DNA from 2 places in the Arthrobacter sp. UYEF21 genome. Region 1 is predicted to be linked to the other one. Evidence: predicted binding sites of a transcription regulator. Region 1 holds the regulator's gene; the other holds the start of a gene.

Region 1 (4,997 bases):
TCAGCGAATTCACGCCGTTGCCCACGCCTGCGGAGCTCATCGCCGAGTTGCCGCTGGATGCGCGGGTGGCCGACGTCGTCGAACGCGGCCGCGACGAGGTCCGGGCCATCATGGACGGCGTGGACGACCGCCTGCTGGTCATCGTGGGACCGTGCTCGATCCACGATCCCAGTGCCGGCATGGAATACGCACGCCGGTTGGTCAGCCAGGCCGCGAAGCATAAGGAAGACCTGCTGATCGTCATGCGGACTTACTTCGAAAAGCCCCGCACCACCTTAGGCTGGAAGGGCCTCATCAATGATCCGCGCCTGGACGGCAGCCACGACATGGCCACCGGCCTCCGCGCTGCCCGGCAGTTCCTGCAGCAGGTCACGGCGCTGGGGCTGCCCACCGCCACCGAGTTCCTGGAACCCATCAGTCCGCAGTACATGGCTGACCTGATCTCCTGGGGGGCCATCGGAGCCCGCACCACGGAAAGCCAGATCCACCGCCAGCTCGCGTCCGGCCTGTCCATGCCCATCGGCTTCAAGAACGGGACCGACGGCGACCTGCAGGTTGCGGTCGACGCGTGCGGCGCCGCCGCGGCCGCGCAGGCATTCCTCGGCATTGACGGCGACGGCCGGGCTGCGCTTGTGGCCACCGCCGGCAATCCGGACACCCACGTCATCCTCCGCGGCGGACGCGAGGGACCGAACTACTCGGCTGCCGACGTCGAAAGCGCCTCCGTGAATCTCGCGGGCAAGGGACTGAACCCCCGGCTGATCGTGGACGCCAGCCACGCCAACAGCGGCAAGAGCCACCACCGGCAAGCAGAAGTGGCACTGGAAATCGGTGCCCAGCTCGAGGATGGAGGCCGGGCCGCACAGGCCGTCGCCGGGGTCATTCTGGAAAGTTTCCTGGTTGGCGGCGCCCAGAACCTGGACGTCGCCGAGCATGCGGCCGGTGAGTCCGAACTGGTGTACGGCCAGAGCGTTACGGACACGTGCATGGAGTGGGAGGTGTCCGTTTCGGTGCTCAACCATCTTGCAGCGTCCGCGCGGAAACGCCGCATTGCACAATGATTGTGCCGGATGACTTTCACTACAGCACCATGAACCTCTAGAGTATCTATCACATGGTTGGTGGATGGCTCAGCATCGGCACACCGCAATGGAACACAGCTGGGGTTAGCCGTCATCCGTCAGCAAAGGAATAGGGAAATGTCCGCAGAACAGAACTTCTCGAACGCGAAGTTCCTGACCGTGGCCGAAGTGGCCGAGGTCATGCGCGTCTCCAAAATGACCGTCTACCGCCTGGTCCATTCCGGCGAAATGCCTGCGGTGCGTTTCGGCCGGTCGTACCGGGTGCCGGAGAGCGCCGTCGAACAGTATCTCAAGGGTGCTGTGGTGGACGGTCACACCGAAACCGCCTGAAGGCCCCGCGTCCAGTCGCTGTTTCAGCCCAGAAATGGGCTGCGGTCGGTGGTCGCCGCCAGAAAGCGGTACCCTGTTAAGGATTGTTTTACGTCATTGTAAGAATCTGTCAGTTGTTTCAGTCTGTAGCTCTGTCCACGGACCTTTTCCATCAGACAGGTACTGCATCTAGTTTGTGAGGAACTTTCGTGGGTTCAGTTATTAAGAAGCGTCGCAAGCGTATGGCCAAGAAGAAGCACCGCAAGTTGCTTCGTAAGACCCGCCACCAGCGCCGCAATAAGAAGTAGAGATACTTCGTACAGCGCGAAATGCCCGTTGCCTCTCCGGCAGCGGGCATTTTTGTTATCGGGTTCAGGACACTGTTTCGGCTCAAGGACACGGAATCGGGTCAAGGACACGCGGAGCCGGGTGTCCTCAGCCCGAGGGCGCGTCCTCGGCCCGAAAGCGTGTCCGGGGCAGAGCCCGGTACTAGACCCGGGGGCCGCGGAAGCGGGCGAAGCCCCGCCAGAGGCCGTAGACCACGCCGCCGGCAGTGGCTGCCTTCAGGCCGAGTGTGGCAGCGCGGCGGCCCGAGCGGAAATCGTAGACCGGCCAGTTGCGGTCGCGCGCATGGCTGCGGAGCCTGGAATCGGGATTGATGGCCACGGGGTGCCCCACCAGGGTCAGCAGCGGGATGTCGTTGTAGGAATCGCTGTAGGCCCAGCAGCGCTTCAGGTCCAGCCCCTCGGCGTCGGCCAGTTCCTGGACGGCCACTGCCTTGGCGGAGCCGTGCAGGATGTCACCCACCAGCCGGCCGGTGTACATGCCGTCGGCAATCTCGCCAACAGTGCCCAGGGAGCCTGTGAGGCCCAGCCGGGTGGAGATGACTGAGGCAACTTCAATGGGGGTGGCCGTGACCAGCCAGACCCGCCGGCCCACGCGCAGGTGCTGTTGCGCCAGCGCCTTGGCCCCGGGCCAGATCCTGGAGGCGATCATCTCGTCGTAGACTTCTTCGCCCAGGGCCTTGATGTCATCCACAGTGATGCCTGCCGCGAGGGTGAGGGCCGAGTCGCGGACAGCATGGACATCGTCCAGGTTCTCGCCCCGCGTCACAAACTTGAGCTGCTTCCAGGCGAAGCCGACCGCCTGGGTCAGAGTGAAGGCGCCGCGCTGATGCATCTTGCGGGCCACGTGGAAGAGGCTGGCGCCCTTCATGAGTGTGTTGTCAACGTCGAAGAAGGCCGCTTCGCCGGTCTGCATCACCGCATCCGGCTGGGTGACTACAGCGACGTACTTCTCCTCGGGCATGTCCCCGAGTCTAGTCAATACTCGGTGGCGAAGATTTCAGCGCGGCGCCCGCGCCGGCGTCCGCGCGCTGTCCGCACCCAAAGGGCGATACGGTTAAAGCATGGCAAAACCGGAGGTAGTCCTCATCACCAAGGCAGACTGTCACCTGTGCGCAGCGGCGCGCGACGCCGTCGAACGCGTTACTGCCAAGTTGGGGCTTGGGTGGACGGAACAGCAGGTGGATGGACTGCCGGAACTGCGGGAGCGGTACGCGGAGGAAGTCCCGGTGGTGCTTGTCGACGGCGTCCAGCGCGACTTCTGGAAAATCGATGAAGCCAGGCTCACGCGCGTCCTTCAGCGTGCCCTGGCCTGAGAGGCAACCGATTGCCAAAGATGTCGCCGGCTTTGTGGACAGCACTGGCAGGGCCCTAGAGTGGATTCACAACGCGAGGCAATGGAGGGGATAGTGAGTTCGCTGGATTCATCTCCCCAGGCTGTAGAAGGTAAAGGGACGGCCCCGGGCGGCGAGATCGCCAAGCAGGTACCGCCGGCGGCAGTGGCACGGCTGACCATCTACCTGCGCGCCCTGAACGCGCTGCTCGCTGAAGGTGTGGAGCGGGTGTCCTCGGAATCCCTGGCGGAAGCCTCGGGCGTCAGTTCCTCAACACTTCGCAAGGACCTGTCCTATGTGGGTTCCTATGGCACACGCGGCGTTGGCTATGAGGTGCAGTATCTCAGCCGCCACATCTCCGCAGCCCTCGGCCTGACCCATGACTGGAAAGTTGCCATTGTGGGCGCCGGTAACCTGGGCAAGGCCCTGGCCCGCTACGGAGGGTTTGAGTCCCGTGGTTTTGACGTGGTGGCCATCTTCGACGCCGACCAGATGGTGGTGGGCAACGAGGTGGGCTGGCTGCGTGTCAGTGATGTGGCTGACCTGGAGTCAGTGCTCGAGCGGACCGGCGCCAACATGGTGGTCCTGGCGCTGCCGGCCGCCGTGGCGCAGGCGGTCTGCGACCGCGTGGTGGCGGCCGGTGTGCACAGCATCCTGAGCTTTGCTCCGGTCATGCTGCAAGTCCCTGCGGGCTTCAACCTGCGCAAGGTAGATATGGCCACCGAACTGCAGATCCTCGCGTACCACGCACAACGGGCGCAGACTCCGGACCATACCGCCTGAGATTCCCGGCTGGCCGCCGGCGGGGTCCACGCTCCTTGGGCGGATTACGGGGTGGGAACCTACTGGCCGTATGGGTTGCCCGGCGTTGGGCCCGGGGTGCCGTAGGGGTTGGCGAACGGCAGTTGTTTCCGGAAGTACGGAGCCGCGGACGGCAGGTACAGCAGAACGATGGCCGCGATGCCTGCCAAACTGCCCAGGGTCCCGATGTTCGGCACCTGGAAGAGGCTGGTAACGGACAGCGCCGCGAACACGGTGCCCAGGATCCGGGCCCAGTTCTTACCCTTGCGGATGAAGAATGCCACCAGTAAGTACATGCCCGCACCGAGGATGGCCAGGACCACCAACGTTCCGGCGAGGACGCTCCGGAAGTCCTCGAAGTTGAACTCGGTGCGTGTGGCGCCGCTGCTGCGCATGGCATCCTCGAAGGCGTTCCGCATGATCGGGTCATCGAGCATGCTGATGCCCAATAGAAGGGTGCTGGCAAACAGCGCCGCGGCGCCGATCAGCAGCCAGAAGGAAATGTTGACCAGCCGGGGAATGCCTTTTGTCCCCGCTGCCTGCGGCTGCCCCGAGGGATAGTGGGCGTACGGGGACTGCCCGTACGGCTGCTGGCCATGGGCCGGCGGAGTGGGCTGGCCAAACTGCGGGGCGTTCTGGCCGTACTGCGGTGCCTGCGGGGCGTTCTGGCCGTACTGCGGTGCCTGTGGGGCGTTCTGGCCGTACTGCGGTGCCTGCGGGGAGTTCGCGGGGGGAGTGGGCTGTCCGGACTGCGGGCTGTTCTCGCCATAACGGGGTGCCGGGGGCTGGTTGACGGGCTCGTTCGGGACGGGAGGCGGGACGGGCGTGCTCATGAGCGGTCCTTTGCAGGTCGGAGGTCAGTTCGGCTGCTGGGTGCAGTCCACTGGCCTGCCCCCAGTACGGCTTACTCCCACCGTACCCTTGCCTGTGCCGGGGCGGGTCATTCCAGAGAGGTATTCCGGCCAGCAGGAACAGTTGGGAACAGGCACCTCAGGCGCAGCCCTTGACGGCGGTAAACCAGGCCTGCGAGTTGGGGAGCCACATCAGGACCGTTGCTGCGGCGCTGATGAGGAAACCAAGCCAGTTGTTGCCGATTCCCTCACCCATGCTGCCGCCCAGGAACGCCA
Region 2 (4,997 bases), on a different contig from region 1:
TCTCAGCGTCGGACACCCATAATCCATAGGCGGCCTTCACCGAAATCTGGCGGGCCACGTAGTGGCAGCGGAAGTTATTGTTCTTCGGCAGCCAGGTGGCCGCGTCCTCTGCGCTCTTCTGCTGGTTTGCCGGACCGTCCGCGGCGATGAGGTTGAGTGGATCGTTAGCCAGGCTTTGACGCTGCTGCGGGGTCAGTTCCTGGGCGCCCTTCTGCCAGGCGTCACCGAGCGCCACAACGTGGTCGATCTGGATTTCCTTGCTGCTCTCCGGGCCGCGCCGGAAGTTTAGGGCTTTCCCCGTGTAGGGCTCCAGGATGCCACCGGACTCCACCCTGCATTTGGATCCCTCAGTGAAGCCCACTGAGGCCAGGTCCCGGCGGAGGATGTCGTTGCGGGTGTCGCAGCCGTTCCGGTCAACATCAAGCCAGGCCTGCCCGAACGCCTCGCGCTGATAGTTGTTCTTCGGTGCACGGCCCTTGACCGTGAGCCCCTCCAAGGCAGCACGGGCGCTCCCCTTCGGCACAGGGTAAACCGGGACTACCGGCTTCATCCAGGTGCCGTCAAAAACGGGCGCCTGACTCGGTCCGTCAACGGCCGGTTCAGCGGCGGCGAACTGGCCGGCTGTGAAAAACCACGCTGCTGAGGCCAGCGCAGAAACCGCGAGGACCGCCAGCAAAGCCCACGCTTGCCTCGAGCGACGGCGGGCACGGCGGTAGGCGGCCCAGCTGACGGTCATGGGCTGCCAACTCTTCCGGAAATGCCGTGCATTAGAAGAGCCTAGGGCACCCCACTGACATCCGGATTGTTATCCACAGTGGGGAGGAAGGGTGGTCCGGATTTACTGCTCCCGTACCACCCGCCGAAGATCCTCTTCAGCCAGCTGAAGGAGGCTTTCCAGCTGCCGGACGCGGCCTGCGCCAACGTCGCCGGCGGCCAGGGCCGCGCGGGACTGCTCCAGCAGCCTGACGGCCTCTTTGTGGTTGGCCTTCGCTACGTCAAGGGCGTGTTCGAGGGTGGTCTCGTGGAGAGTTTCGTTATCCATGGCACCAGTGTGGTCCCGATTCCCGGCTGATTCCAGCGAATCAGCCGGGAATGTCGTGATCCCGTGTTGCCGGGCCGGCCTTTAGACGGCGAGTGCGGCCAAGATGGCGGCGGGTTCCTTGGCGGGGAAGGACGGCGGGTTGACACCGGCCATCTCTTCCATGACCCGGACAACCTGGCAGCTGTAGCCGAATTCGTTGTCATACCAGACGTAGAGGATGACGTTCTTGTCATTGGAAATGGTGGCAAGGCCGTCCACAATTCCGGCGCGGCGCGAGCCGACGAAGTCGGTGGAAACAACCTCGGGCGAGTCGATGTAGTCGATCTGCTTGCGCAGTTCCGAATGCAGGGACATCTGGCGCAGGTAATCGTTCACCTCATCCTTGGTGGTGCCGTTTTCCAGGCTCAGGTTCAGGATGGCCAGCGAAACGTCCGGCGTAGGGACGCGGATGGAGCTGCCGGAAAGCTTGCCCTGAAGTTCGGGCAGCGCCTTCCCCACAGCTGTTGCCGCACCGGTTTCGGTGATGACCATGTTCAGCGCGGCAGAGCGGCCGCGGCGGTCGCCCTTGTGGAAGTTGTCGATCAGGTTCTGGTCGTTGGTGAAGGAGTGGACGGTCTCCACATGGCCGTGGATCACGCCGAACCTGTCGTTGATGGCCTTCAGGACCGGAGTGATGGCGTTCGTGGTGCAGGACGCCGCGGACACGATCTGGTCCGAGTCCAGGATGGTGCCGTGGTTAATACCGTGCACGATGTTCTTCAGCGCACCCTTGCCCGGTGCAGTCAGCAGGACCCGGGCCACGCCCTTGCTCTGCAGGTGCTGCGACAGGCCTTCAGCGTCACGCCAGCGTCCCGTGTTATCCACAACCAGGGCGTTGTTAATGCCAAAGGCCGTGTAGTCGATCGTGGCCGGGTTGTCCGAGTAGATCACCTGGACCTGCACGCCGTTGGCGGTGATGGTGTTGGCTTCCTCGTCAACGCGGATGGTGCCCTCGAACGGGCCGTGGACCGAGTCGCGCCGCAGCAGGCTGGCCCGCTTGGTGAGGTCCTTGTCCGAGCCGCGGCGCACCACGATGGCGCGCAGGCGCAGGCCCTGGCCGCCGCCTGCCTTTTCGATGAGCAGGCGGGCCAGCAGCCGGCCGATGCGGCCAAAACCGTAAAGCACAACATTGGTGCTGCTGCGGTCATCAGCACCACGCTTGCCCACGATCTCGGCCAGCTCGGCCCGGAGGAACTCCTCCAGGGACGCGCCGTTGCCTTCAAGCTTGTACTTCTCCGTCAGGCGGGCCACGTCGACGGCCGCTGCACCGAGGTCCAGCTGCGCCAGCGTGTTCAGCAGCGGTGCCGTCTCTTCGAGCAGGAGCTCGGTGTTGCTCATGCGCCGGGCGAACCGGTGCGCTTTGAGGATGTTCATGGTGGACTTGTTGATCAGGCTGCGGCCGTGGATGCTCGTCACCACGCTGTTCTCGCGGTACAGCCGGCCAATCACCGGGATCATGGCCTCGGCGAGGGCCTCCCGGCCCATCCACGTATCAAGACAAGAATCTGACGTCTGGCTCACAGAACTACCTTCCTCGGTTCAGCCGCATACGTCCTCGTATGCGGATGTCGGCCACCTGATGTTGTCCAGGGGCCTCTGGCACCGGCGGGATTCTGTTCATCCCGGGTGCCGTGGAGAAGCGCAAAGAAAAACCACCGGCTGCGAACGCAGACCCGGTGGCGGAACTTCTACGTTCGCTCTCTATTCTAGGCCGGGGACACGTCCCGGATGGCCGCCGGGGACGTGAAGTCACTCACATGCACTGCCTGTTGGCATGAGTGGGATGGGTTGACCGATACGCCGGGTTCTGTGCTCCCGTGCCGTTACCAGCGCGGGAGTAGCGGCCATCCATCTACGGACGCCGTTGCCGACGCCCTCCAGCGGCCTACCCGGACACTCGGGCGGGCAGCCCTCAAACGTGTCCTGTCTGACCTTGCTCCGGGTGGGGTTTACCTAGCCTTCCCGGTCACCCGGGAAGCTGGTGGTCTCTTACACCACCGTTTCACCCTTACCTGAGGCCTTCCGTCACCGGAAGACACAGGCGGTCTGTTCTCTGTGGCACTGGCCTGCGGGTTACCCCGAGTGGGCGTTACCCACCACCCTGCCCTGCGGAGCCCGGACGTTCCTCGAGCCACTTGCGTGACGCGCGGCCGCCTGGTCAACCCATCCGGAACCCAGTCTACCGGGGAAGGAGGCAGCGCCGTCGCCGGTAGGATCGTACGGTGCTGATTCTGCTTCCCCCCTCCGAAGGCAAGACCCCCGCAGTCCGCGGATCCGCCGTCGACTGGCCCGCACTGAGCTTTCCCGCGCTCAACCCCTACCGTGCCAAAGTACTTGAGGCACTGGGAACGGTCAGCGCCCACGAGGACGCCCTCGCCCTGCTGGGCGTCGGCGCCTCGCTGAAGGACGACGTCGAACGCAACACCCGGCTCCACGCCGAACCGGCGGCGCCTGCCCACCAGATCTACTCGGGCGTCCTGTACGACGCCCTCGGTTACAAGACCCTCACGCCGGCGCAACGCCGCAAGGCGGATGAATCGGTGGTGGTGGTGTCCGCGCTCTGGGGTGCCATCCGGTTCGCTGACCGGGTGCCCGCGTACCGGCTGTCGATGGGAACTGCACTGCCCGACGTCGGCCGCCTCGCCTCGTTCTGGAAGCCGCAGCTCTCGGCGGCCCTCACGGAGGCGGCTGCCGGACATCTGCTGGTGGACTGCCGCTCCAGTACTTACGCAGCGGCGTGGGCGCCGCCGCCGGCGCAGACGGTGGCGGTCAACGTTTTCAGCGAGGTGAACGGCGCGCGCAAGGTCGTTAGCCACTTCGCGAAACATACCCGCGGTGAGCTGGCGCGGCACTTGGTGTCCCGCCGCGGCACTGCCCCCCGGACCCCCGCCCAACTGCTCAAGGCCACCAGCGAAAAGTGGGCAGCGGAACTCGTGGACGGAACAGCCAGGAAACCCCACGCCCTGAACATCATCCTGCCGGGCTGACTCCGCTACCCCAACCGGGTCGGATTCACTGCAGCAGGAACGCCAGTGACGCCGGGCGCTAGTTATTTGGGGAGGGCGTGTTCCATTCGGCGGAGCGCACCAGGATGGCGCCGGAGTCCGGGCAGAACACGATCTCGTCCTCGGCGGCGGCCTTGATCTCAGCGAGGTCGCCGGGGCTCAGTTTCATTCCGGACGCCTCGGACGTGCCGTGGAACAGCCGGGCTGCGCCCACACCGCGCTTGGCGAGGGTCTTTTCGTAAACTGCCAGCATCCCGGCGTCGAGTCCGGCCGCGAATTCATCGCGCTGGCCACGGACAACCGTCGCTTCGGCCTCAACCTCGGCCAGGGCTTCGTCGAGTTCGGCACGGATGCCGCTGAACGAGCCCTGGATGTCATCAACAATCTGCTGCTGGGCGGCCTGCCGGGCACGCAGGGAGTCGAGCCGGTCCATCACTTCCAGCTCCACGTCCTCGAGGTCGGAGCGGCGTTTGTTGAGCGAGGCAATATCCTTCTGCAGCGCCACGAGGTCCTTGGACAGTCCGGTTCCGCTGTTGAGCCGGGCTTCGTCGCGCTCGATCCGGTTAGCAACCTGCTCGACGTCGGCCTCGGCCCGCTTGAGGTCGGCTTCGGCGTCGTGGACGGCCACTTTGGCGCCGCCCAGTTCACCGTTGGCGACGGAAAGCGCGGCTTCAAGGTCGGTGATCCGCGGATCGGTACTAAGGGTACGGCGGCGGTTCGAGAGGGACTTGAGCTTCGCGTCCAGCCCCTGCAGTTCGAGCAACTTCAACTGTTCCGCCGGTGCTGCCTTAGCCAACTGCTACCTCCGCTTGTTTCCTGCCGGCCGGAACCGGGCACCCGATCGGCGCTCCCTAGACTCTAGCGCCTAGCCAGCTCCCCTGCCTCGCTACGCTCGCCCGGGGCCCCTCGCA

Evidence for each region. The regulator Rex, encoded in region 1, represses fermentation and respiration genes when NADH is low (regulators of the CRP and FNR family bind a similar motif). The targets are predictions, from matches to a motif close to CTTGTGAANNNNTTCACAAG.
Region 2: the regulator Rex is predicted to act here: its motif matches at 2,822-2,841, upstream of ABIB27_RS02055 (glyceraldehyde-3-phosphate dehydrogenase).

The regions. Positions count from the first base shown of each region.
Region 1 covers NZ_JBEPNF010000011.1:86,074-91,070, forward strand. The annotation lists gene ABIB27_RS12605 (3-deoxy-7-phosphoheptulonate synthase) at 1-1,061, shown strand, start outside; gene ABIB27_RS12610 (helix-turn-helix domain-containing protein) at 1,200-1,412, shown strand; gene ABIB27_RS12615 (30S ribosomal protein bS22) at 1,601-1,699, shown strand; gene ABIB27_RS12620 (HAD family hydrolase) at 1,881-2,699, opposite strand; gene ABIB27_RS12625 (glutaredoxin family protein) at 2,800-3,051, shown strand; gene ABIB27_RS12630 (redox-sensing transcriptional repressor Rex) at 3,145-3,852, shown strand; gene ABIB27_RS12635 (hypothetical protein) at 3,912-4,703, opposite strand; gene ABIB27_RS12640 (hypothetical protein) at 4,861-4,997, opposite strand, start outside.
Region 2 covers NZ_JBEPNF010000001.1:437,970-442,966, reverse strand. The annotation lists gene ABIB27_RS02065 (HNH endonuclease family protein) at 1-736, opposite strand, end outside; gene ABIB27_RS02060 (hypothetical protein) at 839-1,042, opposite strand; gene ABIB27_RS02055 (glyceraldehyde-3-phosphate dehydrogenase) at 1,124-2,602, opposite strand; RNA gene rnpB (RNase P RNA component class A) at 2,862-3,247, opposite strand; gene ABIB27_RS02045 (YaaA family protein) at 3,304-4,068, shown strand; gene ABIB27_RS02040 (zinc ribbon domain-containing protein) at 4,127-4,882, opposite strand.